Regions from separate parts of the Shigella dysenteriae genome, predicted to be linked through region 1. Evidence: predicted binding sites of a transcription regulator. Region 1 holds the regulator's gene; each other region holds the start of a gene.

Region 1 (5,727 bases):
TATTTTTTTTCGCTGTTCACCTTTGGTGCAGCAATTTATACGTCAAAGAGGATTAACCCATGCGTACGTTTAGTGGCAAACGTAGTACGCTGGCGCTGGCTATCGCCGGTGTTACAGCAATGTCGGGCTTTATGGCAATGCCGGAGGCTCGCGCCGAAGGATTCATCGAGGATTCAACCTTAACCGGCGGTATCTATTACTGGCAGCGTGAACGCGACCGTAAAGATGTTACCGACGGCGACAAATACAAAACCAACCTTTCTCACTCCACCTGGAATGCCAACCTCGATTTTCAGTCCGGTTATGCTGCTGATATGTTCGGCCTTGATATTGCTGCGTTTACGGCGATTGAAATGGCGGAAAACGGCGACAGCTCTCACCCGAACGAAATCGCGTTTTCAAAAAGTAATAAAGCCTATGACGAAGACTGGTCCGGCGACAAAAGCGGTATAAGCCTGTATAAAGCTGCGGCCAAATTTAAATACGGTCCGGTTTGGGCGAGGGCAGGTTATATTCAGCCAACCGGTCAGACGCTGTTAGCGCCTCACTGGAGCTTTATGCCGGGTACTTATCAGGGTGCGGAAGCCGGAGCGAATTTTGATTACGGCGATGCTGGTGCGTTGAGTTTCTCCTACATGTGGACCAACGAATACAAAGCACCGTGGCATCTGGAAATGGATGAGTTTTATCAGAACGATAAAACCACCAAAGTTGATTATCTGCACTCCCTTGGTGCGAAATACGACTTCAAAAATAACTTCGTACTGGAAGCGGCATTTGGTCAGGCGGAAGGGTATATCGATCAATACTTTGCCAAAGCCAGCTACAAATTTGATATCGCCGGTAGCCCGTTAACCACCAGCTACCAGTTCTACGGTACGCGCGATAAAGTTGACGATCGCAGCGTCAACGATCTTTATGACGACACCGCCTGGCTGCAAGCGTTGACCTTTGGTTACCGGGCGGCTGACGTAGTGGATTTGCGCCTCGAAGGCACCTGGGTTAAGGCTGAAGGTCAGCAGGGATACTTCCTGCAACGTATGACTCCAACCTACGCTTCCTCCAACGGCCGCCTGGATATCTGGTGGGATAACCGTTCCGACTTCAACGCTAACGGGGAAAAAGCGGTCTTCTTCGGTGCGATGTATGACCTGAAAAACTGGAATCTTCCAGGCTTCGCCATCGGCGCTTCCTACGTTTACGCATGGGATGCAAAACCTGCGACCTGGCAGAGCAATCCGGATGCGTACTACGACAAGAACCGGACTATTGAAGAATCTACATACAGCCTGGATGCGGTCTACACCATTCAGGATGGCCGCGCCAAGGGCACGATGTTCAAATTGCACTTCACCGAATACGACAACCACTCCGACATCCCAAGCTGGGGCGGTGGTTACGGCAACATCTTCCAGGATGAGCGTGACGTGAAATTTATGGTAATCGCACCATTCACCATCTTCTGATGCCCGACGTGGCAGGTTTTGTGCCTGCCGCACATTTGAGGAATTTGCTATGAAAAAACTGATTCTCATCGCCATGATGGCATCGGGGCTGGTGGCTTGTGCGCAATCAACCGCGCCACAGGAAGACAGCCGTCTGAAAGAGGCATACAGCGCCTGTATCAACACCGCACAAGGTTCGCCAGAAAAAATTGAAGCCTGCCAGAGCGTGTTAAACGTGCTGAAGAAAGAGAAACAACATCAGCAGTTTGCCGACCAGGAAAGTGTACGCGTACTGGATTATCAGCAGTGTCTGCGTGCAACGCAAACCGGAAATGATCAGGCGGTGAAAGCCGATTGTGATAAGGTCTGGCAGGAAATTCGCAGTAATAACAAATAAGTGAGAGCTGTAACTCTCGCTTTTCTTATTTCCCTTGCATAAAAAAGCCAACCTACAGGTTGGCTTTTCTCGTTCAGACTGGCTTATTTGCCTTCGTGCGCGTGCTCATCTTCGCGGCAATCGCCTTCGGCACAGTGACCGTAAAGATAGAGACTGTGGTTAGTCAGGCGAATGCCATGTTTTGCGGCAATTTCACGCTGACGCGCTTCGATGGAATCATCACTAAATTCGATAACCTTGCCGCAGTCGAGGCAGATCAGGTGATCGTGGTGATGTTGCTGTGTCAGTTCAAATACGGATTTACCGCCTTCAAAATTGTGGCGGGTGACGATACCAGCGTCGTCAAACTGGTTCAGTACGCGATATACCGTAGCCAGACCAATTTCTTCACCCATATCGATCAGACGTTTGTATAAATCTTCCGCACTGACGTGATGGTTGTCCGGCTCCTGAAGGACTTCCAGGATTTTTAAACGAGGAAGCGTTACTTTCAGGCCAGCTTTCTTTAGGGCGGTATTGTTATCAGTCATGCGGAATCTGTCCTGTTACTAAGCGGTTCACTTCATTAGAAGAAGTGACAGAATTTGCTCTTGAGATAATGCGTATCATTATAGAATTGCCACGCCTAAATGAAAACCACAAGTCCCTGGCAAATATTGTTAATAAAAACGTGGCACAGCTTACATTTACAACGGCAAGGCCACTTGAACACCGGGACATTGTACAGGTACAACAGCAAAAGTTACAAATTTGTAGCAATTATTTTGATTGGCATTATCTATTAATACGGCGTAGACATGAGTCTACGCCGCATCACATCAGGCATTGAGAATTTCGTCGAGATGCAACTCTTCAGAAATCTGTTTAACCCATTTTTCTACACGTTCAGCGGTCAGTTCCGGCTGACGGTCTTCGTCGATAGCCAGACCGACAAAGTGGTCGTCATCTGCCAGACCTTTTGATGCTTCGAAATGATAGCCCGCAGTTGGCCAGTGACCAACGATGGTTGCACCGCGCGGTTCAATGATGTCGCGGATGGTGCCCAATGCGTCGCAGAAATATTCGGCGTAATCTTCCTGGTCACCACAACCAAACAGCGCAACCAGTTTGCCATTGAAATCAATCTCTTCGAGAGTCGGGAAGAAGTCATCCCAGTCACACTGCGCTTCGCCGTAATACCAGGTTGGGATGCCCAGCAGCAGAATGTCATAAGCTTCCAGATCTTCTTTGCTGCTTTTTGCAATGTCATGGACATCGGCAACGTCTTTACCAAGCTGTTTTTGAATCATTTTTGCGATATTTTCGGTATTACCGGTGTCGCTGCCGAAAAAGATGCCAGTGATAGCCATGAGTGAAATAACCTCTTGAAACTTATTGAAATGGGGGTGGAAAATTGCCCACGGATAAAGGCAATCATAGCAGAACAGGCAGTCTTGCGGAATCAGCAAACGAGCAGGACTGCACACTGTGCTACATGAAAGTGGAAATTTAAACGATGCCCTGACTACGCAGCGCCGCCAGTTGCTGCATTAACATCTCTTCGATCAGTTCGCTACGGCTCATATTGCGCGATTCCGCCAGCTCGTTCAGCGCCTCGACAGCTTCCGCGTTCAGCTTCAGTTCGACACGCTTAAGGCCACGTACTTTGTCGCGTTTTAGTTGGTTGCGTTTATTAATACGCAGCTGTTCATCGCGCGAAAGCGGATTAGTTTTCGGTCGTCCCGGTCGACGCTCGTGCGCGAACAGATCTAATGTCGTACGGTCCGTTTGTTCTTTGGCCATGATCTTGGTGACTTCGGGGGAAACAATCAGCCAGGCCTCTGCCCGGATGGATAGCGCGCCATAATACATCAGCGCGATGAGTCACGCCAACGCCCACGCGCGGAAAGCGACGCGGACGCTGGGTTTTTAATCAGTTGCGTTAATCATTGAGATAGCGACGGATAGCGCGTAATACCGCATCCGGTTTTTCAGCATGGACCCAGTGACCCGCGCCTGCAATCACATGCGCCCGTGCCTGTGGAAATTGTGCCAGTAAATCATCACGGTACTGCTCGCTAACATACGGAGAATTACCACCAGGGATAAACAGGGCAGGGTGATCCCATGCCGGGATTTTCTCCCAACCCACAATATGCGGATACTGATCCCACAATACCGGCACGTTAAAGCGCCACTCCCCGTCAACAAAAGATTTCAACAGAAACTGAATCACCCCTTCTTCATTAAGATGCTGGCGCATTATTGCTGCTGCTTGCTGGCGAGTTTGTGCGTCCGATTCACTGACCGCGTTGATGGCCGCGAAAATCTCATCATGCCGGCGAACGTGATAGTCGACCGGCGCGATGTCAATCGCCACCAGTTTATCGATGCGATCGGGAGCCAGTGCAGTAAGTGCCATTACCGCTTTACCGCCCATGGAGTGACCGATAAATGTTGCTTTGTCGATCTGCTGTGCATCCAGAGTATCAACAAGATCCTGCGCCATCGCCGGGTAATTCATTACCGGATCTCTCGGTGAAAGACCGTGGTTACGCATATCAACCTGGATGATATTGTGATCGTTTACCAGATCGCGAGCCAGTACGCCAAGGTTGTCGAGGCTGCCAAACAGACCATGGACAAGAACGATGGGAGAATTATTGTGCTGGTTTTGTGCAGTTTGCGCGCGGATATTCAATTTCATGGCAAAGTTCTTTTTTTCGCGTTGTCGGGTTAGGGTATTATGTTGACCATTGTGCCACAGGGCTGCAACAAATAAGGTTTATTCCGAGTTTTTCTGCAAGCCAGGCTTGACGCTATCCGCTGCCGGGATTTATTCATATACTCCTGGCGACTTGTATTCAGCTAAGACACTGCACTGGATTAAGATGAAAACGATTGAAGTTGATGATGAACTCTACAGCTATATTGCCAGCCACACTAAGCATATCGGCGAGAGCGCATCCGACATTTTACGGCGTATGTTGAAATTTTCCGCCGCATCACAGCCTGCTGCTCCGGTGACGAAAGAGGTTCGCGTTGCGTCACCTGCTATCGTCGAAGCGAAGCCGGTCAAAACGATTAAAGACAAGGTTCGCGCAATGCGTGAACTTCTGCTTTCGGATGAATACGCAGAGCAAAAGCGAGCGGTCAATCGCTTTATGCTGCTGTTGTCTACACTATATTCTCTTGACGCCCAGGCGTTTGCCGAAGCAACGGAATCGTTGCACGGTCGTACGCGCGTTTACTTTGCGGCAGATGAACAAACGCTGCTGAAAAATGGTAATCAGACCAAGCCGAAACATGTGCCAGGCACGCCGTATTGGGTGATCACCAACACCAACACCGGCCGTAAATGCAGCATGATCGAACACATCATGCAGTCGATGCAATTCCCGGCGGAATTGATTGAGAAGGTTTGCGGAACTATCTAAAACGTTGCAGACAAAGGACAAAGCAATGGCAATCCACAATCGTGCAGGCCAACCTGCACAACAGAGTGATTTGATTAACGTCGCCCAACTGACGGCGCAATATTATGTACTGAAACCAGAAGCAGGGAATGCGGAGCACGCGGTGAAATTCGGTACTTCCGGTCACCGTGGCAGTGCAGCGCGCCACAGCTTTAACGAGCCGCACATTCTGGCGATCGCTCAGGCAATTGCTGAAGAACGTGCGAAAAACGGCATCACTGGCCCTTGCTATGTGGGTAAAGATACTCACGCCCTGTCCGAACCTGCATTTATTTCCGTTCTGGAAGTGCTGGCAGCGAACGGCGTAGATGTTATTGTGCAGGAAAACAATGGCTTCACCCCGACGCCTGCCGTTTCCAATGCCATCCTGGTTCACAATAAAAAAGGTGGCCCGCTGGCAGACGGTATCGTGATTACACCGTCCCATAAC
Region 2 (5,727 bases), 2.2 Mb from region 1:
AATCACGACCGAAGGTAGTTTCGGAAACAGTCAGCGCGCTCTGCGCGTCTTTCAATACTAATTCCATTGCTATCTCCTTACGCCTTCACAGCTGGTTTAACGATCAGGTCGCTACCGGTTGCACCCGGGACAGCACCTTTAACCAGCAGCAGGTTGCGCTCAGCGTCAACGCGTACTACGTCAAGGCTCTGAACGGTTACACGTTCGTTACCCATCTGACCTGCCATTTTCTTGCCTTTGAACACTTTGCCCGGAGTCTGGTTCTGACCGATAGAACCCGGAACGCGGTGAGACAAGGAGTTACCGTGAGTAGCGTCCTGGGTACGGAAGTTCCAGCGCTTAACGGTACCTGCGAAACCTTTACCTTTAGAGGTGCCAGTTACGTCAACTTTTTTAACGTCAGCAAACAGTTCAACGCTAATGCTCTGACCTACAGTGAACTCTTCGCCTTCAGCCAGGCGGAATTCCCACAGACCACGGCCAGCTTCTACGCCAGCTTTAGCGAAGTGGCCAGCTTCAGGCTTGGTCACACGGTTAGCTTTTTTAGCACCGGTGGTCACCTGAATAGCACGGTAGCCATCGTTAGCCAGGTCTTTAACCTGAGTAACGCGGTTTGCTTCAACTTCGATTACGGTTACTGGGATAGAAACGCCGTCTTCTGTGAAGATACGGGTCATACCCACTTTTTTACCGACTAAACCAATCATTGTTTCAACCTCTCAATCGCTCAATGACCTGATTAACCCAGGCTGATCTGCACGTCTACACCGGCAGCCAGATCCAGACGCATCAGAGCATCAACGGTTTTCTCGGTTGGCTCAACGATGTCAACCAGACGCAAGTGAGTACGGATTTCGTACTGATCGCGCGCGTCTTTGTTGACGTGCGGGGAGATCAGAACAGTGAAGCGCTCTTTGCGTGTCGGCAGCGGGATCGGACCACGGACCTGCGCACCAGTGCGCTTGGCAGTCTCGACGATTTCCGCGGTTGCTTGATCGATCAGACGATGATCAAACGCTTTCAGGCGGATACGGATTCTTTGGTTCTGCATGAGACCAGAGCTCCAATTATTTTATAAACGAAAATGATTACTCCTCAGACCCATTACGATTGATGGGAGAGTGTAACCGTTCTTACGTAGCTCCCCGATTGGGAGCATTGTTAGGTAGCCAAATTCGGCTAACTGAGGTTCAGATTGAACCTGCTGTCAACTACGACAAGCCCGCGCATTATACGCAAATCTGAGCCTGACGCAAGCATCGGGTAGAAATTAATCGCAACGCGCAGATTGCGAGCTGCATTCCACGAAATTTGTAAGGTTGTGAAGATAGCGTTTTTCACCGGAATCAGGTTAACAAATCAGCGCTCTCTCTGTTGCTGAGCATCCGGAGTTATTCGATGGTGATACTCCAATTACAGAGGATGTTTTATGGACACTACCCTTCCCTTTCTAATTTTGTACGCTTGTTTATCAGCCCTACTTTTTTTCTGGGATGCAAAGCATGGCTTGTTACCTGACAGATTTACGTGCCCGTTACTCTGGTCAGGTCTTTTGTTCTATCAAGTTTGTCATCCTGATGGTTTAGCCGATGCGTTATGGGGGGCAATTATTGGTTACGGCACATTCGCTGTCATTTACTGGGGGTATCGCATACTGCGCCATAAAGAAGGATTAGGCTATGGTGATGTGAAGTTTCTCGCCGCCCTTGGCGCCTGGCATTCATGGGCCTTCTTACCACGACTGGTTTTCCTTGCTGCCTCATTCGCTTGCGGAGCCGTAGTTATTGGTCTGCTCATGAGAGGAAAAGAATCATTAAAAAACCCGCTGCCTTTTGGGCCATTTCTGGCGGCTGCGGGTTTCGTTATAGGCTGGGATAGTTTGCTGATAGGCCGTTAATCTTTAACTTTAATTTGTGATTGCAGGTAATTTTGCAGGCCAATTTTGCCAATGAGATCTAACTCTGTTTCGAGCCAGTCAATATGACCTTCTTCATCGGCAAGGATCTCGATCATCATATCGCGGCTAACATAGTCATGAACGCTGTCGGCATACGCGATAGCCTCACGCAGATCCTTCGCACCTTCCAGCTCTAATCGCAGGTCGGATTGCAGCATCTCTTCGACATCTTCACCGATCCCTAGCTTACCTAAATCCTGTAAGTTGGGGATTCCTTCTAAAAACAAAATACGCTCGATATATTTATCAGCGTGTTTCATCTCATCGATGGATTCATGGTATTCGACGTCATTAAGACGCATCAGTCCCCAGTTTTTAAACATCCGGGCATGGAGAAAATACTGATTGATTGCGACAAGCTCATTTCCCAATAGTTTATTGAGATAATTTATGATTTTAACATCACCTTTCATTTTATAGTCCCTCCGCTTCCACTATTAGAGCGTAGATGGGGCTAGCGGGATGTCAAAAAATAAGCGTGGGCTTCAGGCAATCTCTTTAAATTCTGGCATCTGCATCAACTCGTCCTGCATCACTTCGCGCGCGGCGCGAATGCACTTACCACATTGATTTCCCACAGGAATAAACTTACGCAATTGTTGGAAAGATTGCGGATGAAACTGACGGACTGCCTGGCGAATTTTTTTGTCACTTACACCATTACACAAACAAACGTACATGATTGCTCCCGTTCAAATTCTGCGCAAAGTGTAAATGAGAATAGTTATGATTACAATAGCACAGTTTTATTTGCTCCATAGTTCAGCGAGCAAAATTACGACTAAATATTTCGAGCTCAAATTACGGGCAGCAAAAAGGGCGCCGAAGCGCCCTTTTCAATTCAAAACTAATTAACGTGTAATTAGCCCAGAACTTTAGCTACAACGCCCGCGCCAACGGTACGGCCGCCTTCACGGATTGCGAAACGCAGACCGTCGTCCATCGCGATCGGGTGGATCAGGGTAACAACCATTTTGATGTTGTCGCCCGGCATTACCATCTCTACGCCTTCCGGCAGTTCGATGGTACCAGTCACGTCAGTAGTACGGAAGTAGAACTGCGGACGGTAGCCTTTGAAGAACGGAGTATGACGGCCGCCTTCATCTTTGGACAGAATGTACACTTCAGATTCGAACTTGGTGTGCGGCTTGATGGTGCCCGGCTTAGCCAGTACCTGACCACGTTCGATTTCTTCACGTTTGATACCACGCAGCAGAACACCTACGTTCTCACCAGCACGGCCTTCGTCCAGCAGTTTGCGGAACATTTCAACGCCAGTACAGGTAGACTTCTGAGTCTCTTTGATACCAACGATTTCAACTTCTTCACCAACTTTGATGATACCGCGTTCTACACGACCGGTAACAACGGTACCACGACCGGAGATGGAGAATACGTCTTCGATCGGCAGCAGGAACGGCTTGTCAATCGCACGCTCTGGTTCCGGGATATAAGAATCCAGGAAGCCAGCCAGTTCCAGGATTTTCGCTTCCCACTCTGCGTCGCCTTCCAGCGCTTTCAGAGCAGAACCACGAACGATCGGAGTGTCGTCGCCCGGGAAGTCGTACTGAGACAGAAGTTCACGAACTTCCATTTCAACCAGTTCCAGCAGCTCTTCGTCATCAACCATGTCGCATTTGTTCAGGAACACGATGATGTACGGAACGCCTACCTGACGACCCAGCAGGATGTGCTCACGAGTCTGCGGCATCGGGCCGTCAGTCGCAGCAACTACCAGGATCGCGCCGTCCATCTGAGCAGCACCGGTGATCATGTTTTTAACATAGTCGGCGTGCCCCGGGCAGTCTACGTGTGCGTAGTGACGGGTCGGGGTGTCATATTCAACGTGAGAAGTGTTGATGGTGATACCACGAGCTTTTTCTTCCGGCGCGTTATCGATCTGGTCGAATGCACGAGCAGCACCGCCGTAGGTTTTAGCCAGTACGGTGGTGATTGCAGCGGTCAGAGTAGTTTTACCGTGGTCAACGTGGCCGATAGTACCAACGTTAACGTGCGGTTTTGTACGTTCAAATTTTTCTTTAGACACGGCTATATTCCTTACTATAGTGCTCTCCCCTTCAGGAGAGAGCACGGGACTTTGGTATTAACCCTTAGGCTTATTTACCACGGGCTTCAATTACGGCCTGAGCAACGTTACTCGGCGCTTCATCATACTTCAGGAATTCCATAGTGTATGATGCACGACCTTTGGTCAGAGAACGCAGCTGAGTTGCGTATCCGAACATTTCAGACAGCGGTACTTCAGCGTGGATCTTAACGCCAGTAACTTCAGATTCCTGACCTTTGAGCATACCACGACGACGGCTCAAGTCACCGATAACGTCACCGGTGTTCTCTTCCGGAGTTTCTACTTCAACCTTCATGATCGGCTCAAGCAGAACTGGTTTCGCTTTCTTAAAGCCTTCTTTAAAGGCGATAGAAGCAGCCAGTTTAAACGCCAGTTCAGAGGAGTCAACGTCATGGTAAGAACCGAAGTGCAGACGAATACCCATGTCTACTACCGGGTAGCCTGCCAGCGGACCTGCTTTCAGCTGTTCCTGGATACCTTTATCAACGGCCGGGATGTATTCGCCAGGGATTACACCACCTTTAATGTCGTTGATGAACTCGTAGCCTTTCGGGTTTGAACCCGGCTCCAGCGGGTACATGTCGATAACAACATGACCATACTGACCACGACCACCAGACTGTTTCGCGTGTTTACCTTCAACATCGGTAACTTTCTGGCGGATAGTTTCACGGTAAGCAACCTGCGGTTTACCTACGTTCGCTTCAACGTTGAATTCACGCTTCATACGGTCAACGATGATGTCGAGGTGCAGTTCGCCCATACCCGCAATGATGGTCTGGTTAGATTCTTCGTCAGTCCATACACGGAAAGACGGGTCTTCTTTAGCCAGACGGCCCAGAGCCAGACCCATTTTTTCCTGGTCAGCTTTGGTTTTCGGTTCAACTGCGATGGAGATTACCGGCTCAGGGAATTCCATACGTTCCAGAATGATCGGCGCATCCGGGTCACACAGGGTGTCACCAGTGGTTACGTCTTTCAGACCGATAGCAGCAGCGATGTCGCCCGCGCGAACTTCTTTGATCTCTTCACGTTTGTTAGCGTGCATCTGAACGATACGACCGAAACGCTCACGTGCAGCTTTCACGGAGTTCAGTACGGTATCACCAGAGTTAACCACACCGGAGTAAACACGGAAGAAGGTCAGGTTACCAACAAACGGGTCGGTAGCGATTTTGAACGCCAGTGCAGAGAACGGCTCGTCATCACTTGCGTGACGTTCAGCCGGAGTGTCTTTACCGTCGTCCAGGATACCGTTGATCGCAGGTACGTCAACCGGGGATGGCAGGTAATCAATTACCGCATCCAGCATCGCCTGAACACCTTTGTTCTTGAACGCAGAACCACAGGTTACCAGGATGATTTCGTTGTTCAGAACGCGCTGACGCAGAGCACCTTTGATTTCTGCTTCAGTCAGTTCTTCACCACCCAGGTATTTTTCCATCAGCTCTTCAGAAGCTTCAGCTGCGGATTCGATCAGGTTCTGGTGCCATTCGTTAGCCAGTTCAACCATGTCTGCCGGGATATCTTCGTATTCGAAGGTTACGCCCTGGTCAGCGTCGTTCCAGTTGATAGCTTTCATTTTCACCAGGTCAACAACACCGGTGAAATGTTCTTCAGCACCAATCGCCAGCTGCAGCGGAACCGGGTTCGCGCCCAGACGGGTTTTGATCTGGTTAAC
Region 3 (5,727 bases), 2.5 Mb from region 1:
AACAGATCATCCGCGAAATTCTGTACTACGTGCTAACCGGACCTTGCGGCGGCGCGTTACTGGCGCTGGTCAGTCGCCAGACTCACTTCAGTCTGATTAGCCGCGTGCTGAAACGGATTGAGAATAAATACACCGAAAACCTGAGCGTCGAGCAACTGGCGGCAGAAGCCAATATGAGCGTATCGGCGTTCCACCATAATTTTAAGTCTGTCACCAGCACCTCGCCGTTGCAGTATTTGAAGAATTACCGTCTGCATAAGGCGCGGATGATGATCATCCATGACGGCATGAAGGCCAGCGCAGCAGCGATGCGCGTCGGCTATGAAAGCGCATCGCAATTTAGCCGTGAGTTTAAACGTTACTTCGGTGTGACGCCGGGGGAAGATGCGGCAAGAATGCGGGCGATGCAGGGGAATTAAATACGTTCCCGGTACAGCAACCGGGAACAGGGAAAATCGTCAGGCGTTACAGTATTTTTTTTTAATCACCACAAACAGCGTGCCTAACAAGCCAGCGGTTAACAAGGCAATTGGCAGGATCATCAGGAACGTCATTACCTGATCTTCATGGCGTTTAACGAACGGAATCATACTTAAGGCATAGCCGAAACTGGTTACCACGCTGACCCACAGCAATCCGCTTAACCAGTTGAAAAACTGGAAACGGCGGTTTGGCAGACCGGAAATTCCCGCCATGGTTGGCAGCAGCGTACGGACAAATGCAAGAAAACGTCCAGCCAGCAGCGCCAGCAGACCGTGGCGGTCAAACATGCAGGTGGCGCGCTGATGATATTTAGCAGGAAGCTGTGCCAGCCAGCCTTTCACCGTTTTGGTATTCCCTAACCAGCGCCCCTGAATATAACTTAGCCAGCAGCCCAGACTTGCTGCGGCGGTCAGAATCGCAATCGTAGGCAGAAAATCCATAACCCCCTGGGCAATCAATGCGCCAGCCAATATCAACAAGCTGTCGCCTGGCAAAAATGAGGCGGGCAGCAGGCCGTTTTCTAAAAACAGCGTGGCAAACATGACAAAGTAAACAACGCTAACAATATGAGGATCCGCCAGCGCGGCAAAGTCGTGTTGCCAGAGCGCAGCGATGATATCTTGAATAACAGCCATGGACTTTCCTGTGGAACAGCGTTTAAGCCTTTATCTGCCTATTGTACTCCTGAATCGTCCGGGACGCCTTGATCCCGGACGCAACAATTTAAGACTTTTCACAATAAAATGTCTGCAAAATTGTCCAAAAGTGGCAATGTTATACAATCCGCGCAAAACCGGCGTCCAGATCGGCAATCAGATCGTCGACATCTTCCAGACCAATATGCAGGCGAATCAAGGTCCCGCTAAAATCGATCTCGCCTTGTGGGCGAATGGCGGCGATATGTTCTGGTTGATTTGCCAGGATCAACGATTCATACCCGCCCCACGAGTAGGCCATGCTGAATAAACTGAAGTTATCCAGATAGTTCGCCAGCTCTTCATCATTGAGTTTTTTCTTAAGCACAAAGGAAAATAGCCCGCTGCTGCCTGTAAAGTCTCGTTTCCAGAATTCGTGTCCTTTACTGCCAGGCAGGGCAGGGTGGTTAACTCGCGCAACTTGCGGATGTTCTGCCAGCCATTCAGCCACTTTCAGACTGCTTTCATGATGTTGACGCAAACGCACACCTAATGTGCGCAGGCCACGGCTGGTTATATAGGCGGTATCGGCATCGACCATCTGGCCCATCAGATAGGCATTTTCCCGTAGCTGCTCCCAGCAACGGGCATTGCACACCGCAGTGCCAATCATCGCATCTGAATGCCCAACCAGATATTTGGTGGCGGCCTGAATAGAAACATCGATGCCAAAATCCAGCGCCTTAAACAGCACACCGGCTGCCCAGGTGTTGTCGATCATAATGATGGCATCCGGCACCACACTGCGCACGGCGGCAACAATCGCCGGAACGTCGTGGACTTCCATAGTGATGGAACCCGGCGATTCCAGAAATACGATTTTAGTGTTTGGCTGCAGATGCTTAACGATATCGGCACCAATCAGCGGATCAAACCATGATGTCGTTACGCCCAGTTTGCTGAGGATTTTGCTACAGAAATCCTGACTCGGTTCATAGGCGGTGTTGGTCATCAACACATGATCGCCCTGTTCGACAAAAGCAAGAATCGAATTAGCAACCGCTGCCGCCCCGCAGGGAAATAGCGCGCAGCCTGCGCCACCTTCCAGTTCACACATCGCTTGTTGTAAGGAAAAATGGGTTAACGTTCCGCGCCGTCCATAGAACAACTCGCCATTGGCGCGATTGCGCGTCGCGTGCTTTTTGGCTTCCATACTCTCAAATACCAGCGAAGAAGCGCGCTGAATCACGCTATTTACCGCGCCGAGAGTGTATTTTTTGCTGCGTCCTGCATTCACCAGTTGAGTATCAAGCTTTTTGTCCGCCATGTCGGGATTCCTGTTTTTATACGTCTGGATGTCTAAACTAGCATGAATATTCGCGGGCGCATCCTGAAGAATTGGCATAAAGCAGAAAATTTTCGCAAATGGCGTGCTGGTGACTTTTTTACTGCGTAAACGCAAGGAAAAGAAAGCAAAGGTACGGCAGTATGCAAATAGTAATGAGAACGACTATCAATTCGACGTCGTTTTGATATTATTATGCGCAGATTTTGTGACTTGCGTCCTGGAGATACACAGTGGGTAATAATTTAATGCAGACGGACCTTTCCGTCTGGGGTATGTATCAGCACGCCGATATTGTCGTTAAGTGCGTGATGATTGGGCTTATTTTGGCCTCCGTAGTCACCTGGGCAATCTTCTTCAGTAAGAGCGTAGAGTTCTTCAATCAGAAGCGTCGCCTTAAGCGCGAGCAGCAACTGCTGGCTGAAGCGCGTTCCTTAAACCAGGCCAACGATATCGCCGCTGATTTTGGTAGCAAAAGCTTAAGCCTGCATTTGCTCAATGAAGCGCAGAATGAGCTGGAACTGTCAGAAGGCAGCGACGATAACGAAGGTATTAAAGAACGTACCAGCTTTCGTCTGGAGCGTCGGGTCGCCGCAGTAGGTCGTCAAATGGGCCGCGGTAACGGCTATCTGGCAACCATCGGCGCGATTTCGCCGTTCGTTGGGCTGTTTGGTACGGTCTGGGGCATCATGAACAGCTTTATTGGTATCGCGCAAACGCAGACTACTAACCTGGCAGTCGTTGCGCCGGGTATCGCAGAAGCTCTGTTAGCAACGGCAATCGGTCTGGTGGCAGCGATTCCGGCGGTCGTTATCTATAACGTATTCGCGCGTCAGATTGGCGGCTTTAAAGCGATGCTGGGTGATGTTGCAGCGCAGGTATTATTGCTGCAAAGCCGTGACCTGGATCTGGAAGCCAGCGCCGCTGCGCATCCGGTTCGTGTCGCACAAAAATTACGCGCAGGATAATGTCCGATGGCAATGCATCTTAACGAAAACCTCGACGATAACGGCGAAATGCATGATATCAACGTGACGCCGTTTATCGACGTGATGTTGGTTCTGCTGATTATCTTTATGGTGGCGGCACCGTTAGCGACGGTAGATGTGAAGGTGAACTTGCCTGCTTCTACCAGCACACCGCAGCCGCGCCCAGAAAAACCGGTTTATCTGTCGGTGAAGGCAGACAACTCGATGTTTATCGGTAACGATCCGGTCACCGATGAAACAATGATTACGGCGTTGAATGCGTTAACCGAAGGTAAGAAAGACACCACCATCTTCTTCCGAGCGGATAAAACCGTCGATTACGAGACGTTGATGAAGGTAATGGATACGCTGCATCAGGCGGGTTACCTGAAGATAGGTCTGGTCGGCGAAGAAACCGCCAAAGCGAAGTAAAGTAGAATTGCCTGATGCGCTACGCTCATCAGGCCTACAAAATCTATTGCAACATGTTGAATCTTCGTGCGTTTGTAGGCCGGATAAGGCGTTCACGCCGCATCCGGCATTAGGTGCTCAATGCCTGATGCGCTACGCTTATCAGGCCTACAAAATCTATTGCAACATGTTGAATCTTCATGCGTTTGTAGGCGGATAAGGCGTTTTCGCCACATCAGGTAAGAGTGAATTCACAATGATGCCCGGTTGCTTTTCACAACCGGGCTTTTTTTTAACCTAAATGCTCGCCGCCGCACACGCCGTGCACTTCTGCGGTGACGTAGCTCGACTCCTGACTTGCCAGATAAACATATACAGGGGCCAGTTCCGCCGGTTGCCCCGCACGTTTCATCGGCGTTTGCTGACCAAACTGCGGGATCTTATCCTGCGTTTGTCCGCCGGAAATTTGCAGTGCTGTCCAGATCGGGCCTGGCGCGACAATATTCACCCGAATACCTTTCTCCGCGACTTGTTTTGCCAGGCCTCGGCTGTAGTTCAGAATCGCCGCCTTCGTAGCCGCATAGTCCAGTAAATGCGGGCTTGGCTGGTATGCCTGGATTGACGAAGTGGTGATGATACTTGCACCTTTCGGTAGCAGGGGTATCGCTTCCTGGGTTAGCCAGAACAGTGCGAAAACGTTAATGGCAAAGGTCTTTTGAAACTGTTCGCTGGTGAGGTCTGCAATATCAGGAATGGCAACCTGTTTCCCGGCGACCAGCGCCATAATATCCAGCCCACCTAAGGCCTTATGCGCTTCGTGAACCAGCGAACGGGCAAATTTCTCATCGCTTAAATCGCCTGGCAGCAGAACGGCTTTGCGTCCGCATTCTTCAATGATCTTTTTCACATCCTGAGCGTCTTCTTCTTCCACGGGAAGATAACTGATCGCCACGTCAGCCCCTTCACGCGCGTAAGCGATGGCGGCAGCGCGACCGATTCCGGAATCGCCCCCTGTCACCAGGGCTTTACGATCTTTCAGGCGACCGCTACCAACATAGGTTTTCTCGCCGCAATCAGGTACCGGTGTCATCTTCGCCTGGATGCCTGGCGTCGGTTGTTTCTGTTTGGGATATTCACCAGTGTAATACTGCGTGGTCGGGTCTTTTAAATGAGACATCGTTTTTCTCCCTTCAGGTTCAACGTCCTTTAAGGGTAGACGCTCTCGATGCGTTGATAAGGGAACCAGGAAGATCCCTAACCCTCAGAATTATGCGACAAAGGTTTAACGGATATGTTGATTTGCTGTTGCGTGCTGTTTACTCAATTGCGATATACTGTTGCCCGTTTTAACTACACGACAGGAATGTATGGAACGTTTTCTTGAAAATGCAATGTATGCTTCTCGCTGGCTGCTTGCCCCCGTGTACTTTGGCCTTTCGCTGGCGTTAGTTGCCCTGGCGCTGAAGTTCTTCCAGGAGATTATTCACGTACTGCCGAATATCTTCTCGATGGCGGAATCAGATTTGATCCTCGTGTTGCTGTCGCTGGTGGATATGACGCTGGTTGGCGGTTTGCTGGTGATGGTGATGTTTTCCGGTTATGAGAATTTCGTCTCACAACTCGATATCTCCGAGAACAAAGAGAAGCTGAACTGGCTGGGGAAAATGGACGCAACGTCGCTGAAAAACAAAGTAGCAGCGTCGATTGTGGCAATTTCTTCCATTCACTTACTGCGCGTCTTTATGGATGCGAAAAATGTCCCGGATAACAAACTGATGTGGTACGTCATTATCCATCTGACGTTTGTGCTCTCTGCATTTGTGATGGGCTATCTTGACCGACTAACTCGTCATAATCACTGATCTGATTCGGGCGCGGTTCTCGC
Region 4 (5,727 bases), 1.5 Mb from region 1:
GCCTGAATTCGCGACCTTCTCGTTACTGACAGGAAAATGGGTCATTGGCAACCAGGGAAAGATGAACGTGATGATGTTCACAATTTGCTAAATTGTGGTGGTGTGATGCTCACCGCATTTCCTGAAAATTCACGCTGTATCTTGAAAAATCGACGTTTTTTACGTGGTTTTCCGTCGAAAATTTAAGGTAAGAACCTGACCTCGTGATTACTATTTCGCCGTGTTGACGACATCAGGAGGCCAGTATGACCGTATTACATAGTGTGGATTTTTTTCCGTCTGGTAACGCGTCCGTGGCGATAGAACCCCGGCTCCCGCAGGCGGATTTTCCTGAACATCATCATGATTTTCATGAAATTATGATTGTCGAACATGGCACGGGTATTCATGTGTTTAATGGGCAGCCCTATACCATCACCGGTGGCACGGTCTGTTTTGTGCGCGACCATGATCGGCATCTGTATGAACATACCGATAATCTGTGTCTGACTAATGTGCTGTATCGCTCGCCGGATCGATTTCAGTTTCTCGCCGGGCTGAATCAGTTGCTGCCACAAGAGCAGGACGGACAGTATCCTTCCCACTGGCGCGTTAACCACAGCGTATTGCAGCAGGTGCGACAGCTGGTTGCACAGATGGAACAGCAGGAAGGGGAAAATGATTTACCCTCGACCGCCAGTCGCGAGATCTTGTTTATGCAATTACTGCTCTTGCTGCGTAAAAGCAGTTTGCAGGAGAACCTGGAAAACAGCGCATCACGTCTCAACTTGCTTCTGGCCTGGCTGGAGGACCATTTTGCCGATGAGGTGAATTGGGATGCCGTGGCGGATCAATTTTCTCTTTCACTGCGTACGCTACATCGGCAGCTTAAGCAGCAAACGGGACTGACGCCTCAGCGATACCTGAACCGCCTGCGACTGATGAAAGCCCGACATCTGCTACGCCACAGCGAGGCCAGCGTTACTGACATCGCCTATCGCTGTGGATTCAGCGACAGTAACCACTTTTCGACGCTTTTTCGCCGAGAGTTTAACTGGTCACCGCGTGATATTCGTCAGGGACGGGATGGTTTTCTGCAATAACGCGAATCTTCTCAACGTATTTGTACGCCATATTGCGAATAATCAACTTCGTTCTCTGGCCGAGGTAGCCACGGTGGCGCATCAGTTAAAACTTCTCAAAGATGATTTTTTTGCCAGCGACCAGCAGGCAGTCGCTGTGGCTGACCGTTATCCGCAAGATGTCTTTGCTGAACATACACATGATTTTTGTGAGCTGGTGATTGTCTGGCGCGGTAATGGTCTGCATGTACTCAACGATCGCCCTTATCGCATTACCCGTGGCGATCTCTTTTACATTCATGCTGACGATAAACACTCCTACGCTTCCGTTAACGATCTGGTTTTGCAGAATATTATTTATTGCCCGGAGCGGCTGAAGCTGAATCTTGACTGGCAGGGGGCGATTCCGGGATTTAGCGCCAGCGCAGGGCAACCACACTGGCGCTTAGGTAGCATGGGGATGGCACAGGCGCGGCAGGTTATCGGTCAGCTTGAGCATGAAAGTAGCCAGCATGTGCCGTTTGCTAACGAAATGGCAGAGTTGCTGTTCGGGCAGTTGGTGATGTTGCTGAATCGCCATCGTTACACCAGTGATTCGTTGCCGCCAACATCCAGCGAAACGTTGCTGGATAAGCTGATTACCCGGCTGGCGGCCAGCCTGAAAAGTCCCTTTGCGCTGGATAAATTTTGTGATGAGGCATCGTGCAGTGAGCGCGTTTTGCGTCAGCAATTTCGCCAGCAGACTGGAATGACCATCAATCAATATCTGCGGCAGGTCAGAGTGTGTCATGCGCAATATCTTCTCCAGCATAGCCGCCTGTTAATCAGTGATATTTCGACCGAATGTGGCTTTGAAGATAGTAACTATTTTTCGGTGGTGTTTACCCGGGAAACCGGGATGACGCCCAGCCAGTGGCGTCATCTCAATTCGCAGAAAGATTAATTCGCCATGCCGATGCCGACGATGTTAGCGGCGACAATAATCACCACACAACCGAGGCTCAACACCGTTACCGGACGGCGTCCTGCATTGTTCCACTCTTTCAGCACCAGCCCGACGATACCGCCGCACAATACATAGAAGCTCATATGCAGCATCCAACTGATGTAGTCATATTGCGCCGGAATGCGGGCGTGGCCCCAGGCATAGAAAAAGAATTGCAGATACCACATCAACCCGCCCAGTGCCGAGAGTAACACATTGTGAATGATCAGCGGTTTTGCCAGCGAGAAGTCGGCTTTTAGCGACAAATCCTTCACTTTTGCCAGACGAATAAAACAGAAACCGAGGTTGATGATCGCGCCGCCGCCCATGATGACAACATAGCTTGGCAGAGCGACATACAGTGGATCGACGCCAAGTGCGGCAGCGGCTTCATGCATCGGTTTTGCGGCGTTCATCGCAAAGGACATCCCGGCAGAGAAAATGCCGCACATCACCGCTAGCACCAGCCCTTTTTTCAGATTGAACTCTTCGGCTTTAATGCCCATCTTGCGCTCTTTCAACTGCCCGGCTCGAGTTACAATCCCTACGCCAATCAGCGCCACCAGAACGCCGAGCAACGTCATGCGTCCGCCTTCGGTGTTAATCAGCACATCGAAATTGCCGTTGATAATTGGCGTCATCAGCGTACCGACAATCAACGTAATGCCAATGGCGATGCCAATTCCCATCGACATGCCGAGATAACGCATGGTCAGGCCGTAGTTGATATTACCGATCCCCCACATAGCGCCGAACAGAAAAACAGGCAGCAGCGTAGAGAGACTAAACGAGCTGTAATACGCCCAGAAATTCGGTAGTAACAGGGCGCTGATGGCCCACGGCAGAATAATCCACGAAACAATCCCACCGACTGACCACATGGTTTCCCATGACCATTTTTTTACTTTTTTGAACGGAGCGTAAAAACAGGCTGCACTGGCCGCGCCGATCAAATGCCAAAATATCCCCATCGTAATCGCGTTACTCATCTTCTTATCCTCATCATTTTTCGTCGCGTCACATCTCCGACGAGATGAGTGTAAAAATCGTGCTGTCGATTAACCTTTCGCCTGTTGCCGCCGTTGTCGATTTACTGGCAATCACGGCATTAAGTGGGTGATTTGCTTCACATCTCGGGCATTTTCCTGCAAAACCATACCCTTACGAAAAGTACGGCATTGATAATCATTTTCAATATCATTTAATTAACTATAATGAACCAACTGCTTACGCGGCATTAACAATCGGCCGCCCGACAATACTGGAGATGAATATGAGCTATACCCTGCCATCCCTGCCGTATGCTTACGATGCCCTGGAACCGCACTTCGATAAGCAGACCATGGAAATCCACCACACCAAACACCATCAGACCTACGTCAACAACGCCAACGCGGCGCTGGAAAGCCTGCCAGAATTTGCCAACCTGCCGGTTGAAGAGCTGATCACCAAACTGGACCAGCTGCCAGCAGACAAGAAAACCGTACTGCGTAACAACGCTGGCGGTCACGCTAACCACAGCCTGTTCTGGAAAGGTCTGAAAAAAGGCACCACCCTGCAGGGTGACCTGAAAGCGGCTATCGAACGTGATTTCGGTTCCGTAGATAACTTCAAAGCAGAATTTGAGAAAGCGGCAGCTTCCCGCTTTGGTTCCGGCTGGGCATGGCTGGTGCTGAAAGGCGATAAACTGGCGGTGGTTTCTACTGCTAACCAGGACTCCCCGCTGATGGGTGAAGCTATTTCTGGCGCTTCCGGCTTCCCGATTCTGGGCCTGGATGTGTGGGAACATGCTTACTACCTGAAATTCCAGAACCGCCGTCCGGACTACATAAAAGAGTTCTGGAACGTGGTGAACTGGGACGAAGCAGCGGCACGTTTCGCGGCGAAAAAATAATCATTTGCCGTCTGCTGCAATGAGGCGTTTACGCCGCATATCAGCTTAAAAAATGAACCATCGCCAATGGCGGTGGTTTTTTTGTGATCAATTTCAAAATAAAAACAATGATCCGATAAAAATAAAACAGCGTTTCAATTGATGTGGTTTTGATCACTTTTATTGATTAAATGAATGTCTATCTTCGTTTCCATCAACACTGATGCTCCATTGAGGAATTACGCATCAGCCCTTAAAAATATGCCGACAGGTGATGGAAATGCAGATAAAACGCTCGATTGAGAAAATCCCGGGGGGGATGATGCTCGTCCCGCTATTCCTTGGCGCACTGTGCCACACCTTCTCGCCGGGGGCGGGGAAATATTTTGGATCATTCACCAACGGGATGATTACCGGTACGGTGCCCATTCTGGCGGTGTGGTTTTTTTGCATGGGGGCGTCAATAAAATTAAGCGCGACGGGAACGGTACTGCGTAAATCCGGTACGCTGGTGGTAACTAAAATTGCCGTCGCGTGGGTGGTTGCGGCAATTGCCTCGCGTATTATTCCGGAACATGGTGTTGAAGTTGGATTCTTTGCCGGACTTTCAACGCTGGCGCTGGTGGCGGCGATGGATATGACCAACGGCGGACTTTACGCTTCCATCATGCAGCAGTACGGCACAAAAGAAGAAGCTGGGGCATTTGTGTTGATGTCGTTGGAGTCCGGGCCGCTCATGACGATGATTATTCTGGGCACTGCCGGGATTGCCTCGTTTGAACCGCATGTTTTCGTCGGCGCAGTATTACCGTTCCTGGTGGGCTTTGCCCTTGGGAACCTTGACCCTGAATTACGAGAATTTTTCAGCAAAGCGGTGCAGACGCTGATTCCATTCTTTGCCTTCGCACTAGGCAATACCATTGATTTGACTGTAATTGCCCAGACAGGTTTGCTGGGGATCCTGTTGGGTGTGGCAGTAATTATCGTGACCGGTATTCCGTTGATTATCGCCGATAAATTGATTGGCGGTGGCGATGGCACTGCCGGAATTGCCGCTTCCAGTTCCGCAGGGGCCGCGGTAGCGACACCTGTGCTGATTGCAGAAATGGTGCCTGCGTTTAAACCGATGGCTCCGGCAGCAACTTCGCTGGTAGCGACGGCAGTCATTGTGACTTCGATTCTGGTGCCAATTCTTACCTCTATCTGGTCACGTAAAGTCAAAGCCAGAGCGGCGAAAATCGAAATTTTAGGTACGGTGAAATAAACCTGCTTCCTTAATCCCCACCGCCGGATGAACTAACGTTCGTCCGGTTTGCTATTGAGTTCCTGCCTGGATACTTACCGCGAAAACAGCACGCCTGACATAAAATAAATATGGTCTAATGGGGAAATTTCTCGTGGAGAGGGAACAGATGCGATATCCGGTTGATGTATATACAGGCAAGATTCAGGCTTATCCCGAAGGCAAACCCAGCGCAATTGCCAAAATCCAGGTTGATGGTGAGTTGATGCTGACGGAGCTGGGGCTGGAAGGTGACGAGCAGGCGGAGAAAAAGGTTCACGGCGGGCCAGACAGAGCGCTGTGTCATTATCCTCGTGAGCACTATCTCTACTGGGCGCGGGAATTTCCGGAACAGGCAGAGTTGTTTGTTGCGCCTGCGTTTGGTGAAAATCTCTCTACCGACGGTCTGACGGAAAGTAATGTTTATATGGGCGATATTTTCCGCTGGGGAGAGGCATTAATTCAGGTCAGCCAGCCGCGCTCGCCTTGCTATAAACTCAATTACCATTTTGATATCAGCGATATA

The links. The regulator Fur, encoded in region 1, represses iron uptake genes when iron is present. The targets are predictions, from matches to a motif close to ATAATAATGAGAACNACTATCAA.
Region 2: the regulator Fur is predicted to act here: its motif matches at 2,672-2,694, upstream of bfd (bacterioferritin-associated ferredoxin).
Region 3: the regulator Fur is predicted to act here: its motif matches at 2,613-2,635, upstream of exbB (tol-pal system-associated acyl-CoA thioesterase).
Region 4: the regulator Fur is predicted to act here: its motif matches at 3,225-3,247, upstream of sodA (superoxide dismutase [Mn]).

What each region holds. Positions count from the first base shown of each region.
Region 1 is NZ_CP055055.1:1,454,094-1,459,820, forward strand. It holds gene chiP (chitoporin ChiP) at 60-1,466, shown strand; gene HUZ68_RS06800 (ChiQ/YbfN family lipoprotein) at 1,516-1,842, shown strand; gene fur (ferric iron uptake transcriptional regulator) at 1,926-2,372, opposite strand; gene uof (fur leader peptide) at 2,365-2,451, opposite strand; gene fldA (flavodoxin FldA) at 2,661-3,191, opposite strand; gene ybfE (LexA regulated protein) at 3,331-3,624, opposite strand; gene ybfF (esterase) at 3,764-4,528, opposite strand; gene seqA (replication initiation negative regulator SeqA) at 4,713-5,258, shown strand; gene pgm (phosphoglucomutase (alpha-D-glucose-1,6-bisphosphate-dependent)) at 5,284-5,727, shown strand, end outside.
Region 2 is NZ_CP055055.1:4,351,352-4,357,078, forward strand. It holds gene rplD (50S ribosomal protein L4) at 1-67, opposite strand, end outside; gene rplC (50S ribosomal protein L3) at 78-707, opposite strand; gene rpsJ (30S ribosomal protein S10) at 740-1,051, opposite strand; gene HUZ68_RS20865 (prepilin peptidase) at 1,430-1,897, shown strand; gene bfr (bacterioferritin) at 1,894-2,370, opposite strand; gene bfd (bacterioferritin-associated ferredoxin) at 2,443-2,637, opposite strand; gene tuf (elongation factor Tu) at 2,820-4,004, opposite strand; gene fusA (elongation factor G) at 4,075-5,727, opposite strand, start outside.
Region 3 is NZ_CP055055.1:4,000,525-4,006,251, reverse strand. It holds gene yqhC (DNA-binding transcriptional regulator YqhC) at 1-419, shown strand, start outside; gene yghB (DedA family general envelope maintenance protein YghB) at 459-1,118, opposite strand; gene metC (cystathionine beta-lyase) at 1,258-2,445, opposite strand; gene exbB (tol-pal system-associated acyl-CoA thioesterase) at 2,697-3,431, shown strand; gene exbD (TonB system transport protein ExbD) at 3,438-3,863, shown strand; gene yghA (NADP(+)-dependent aldehyde reductase) at 4,135-5,019, opposite strand; gene HUZ68_RS19070 (TIGR00645 family protein) at 5,210-5,704, shown strand.
Region 4 is NZ_CP055055.1:5,062,905-5,068,631, forward strand. It holds gene rhaS (HTH-type transcriptional activator RhaS) at 246-1,082, shown strand; gene rhaR (HTH-type transcriptional activator RhaR) at 1,156-2,004, shown strand; gene rhaT (L-rhamnose/proton symporter RhaT) at 2,001-3,035, opposite strand; gene sodA (superoxide dismutase [Mn]) at 3,320-3,940, shown strand; gene kdgT (2-keto-3-deoxygluconate transporter) at 4,200-5,183, shown strand; gene yiiM (6-hydroxyaminopurine reductase) at 5,332-5,727, shown strand, end outside.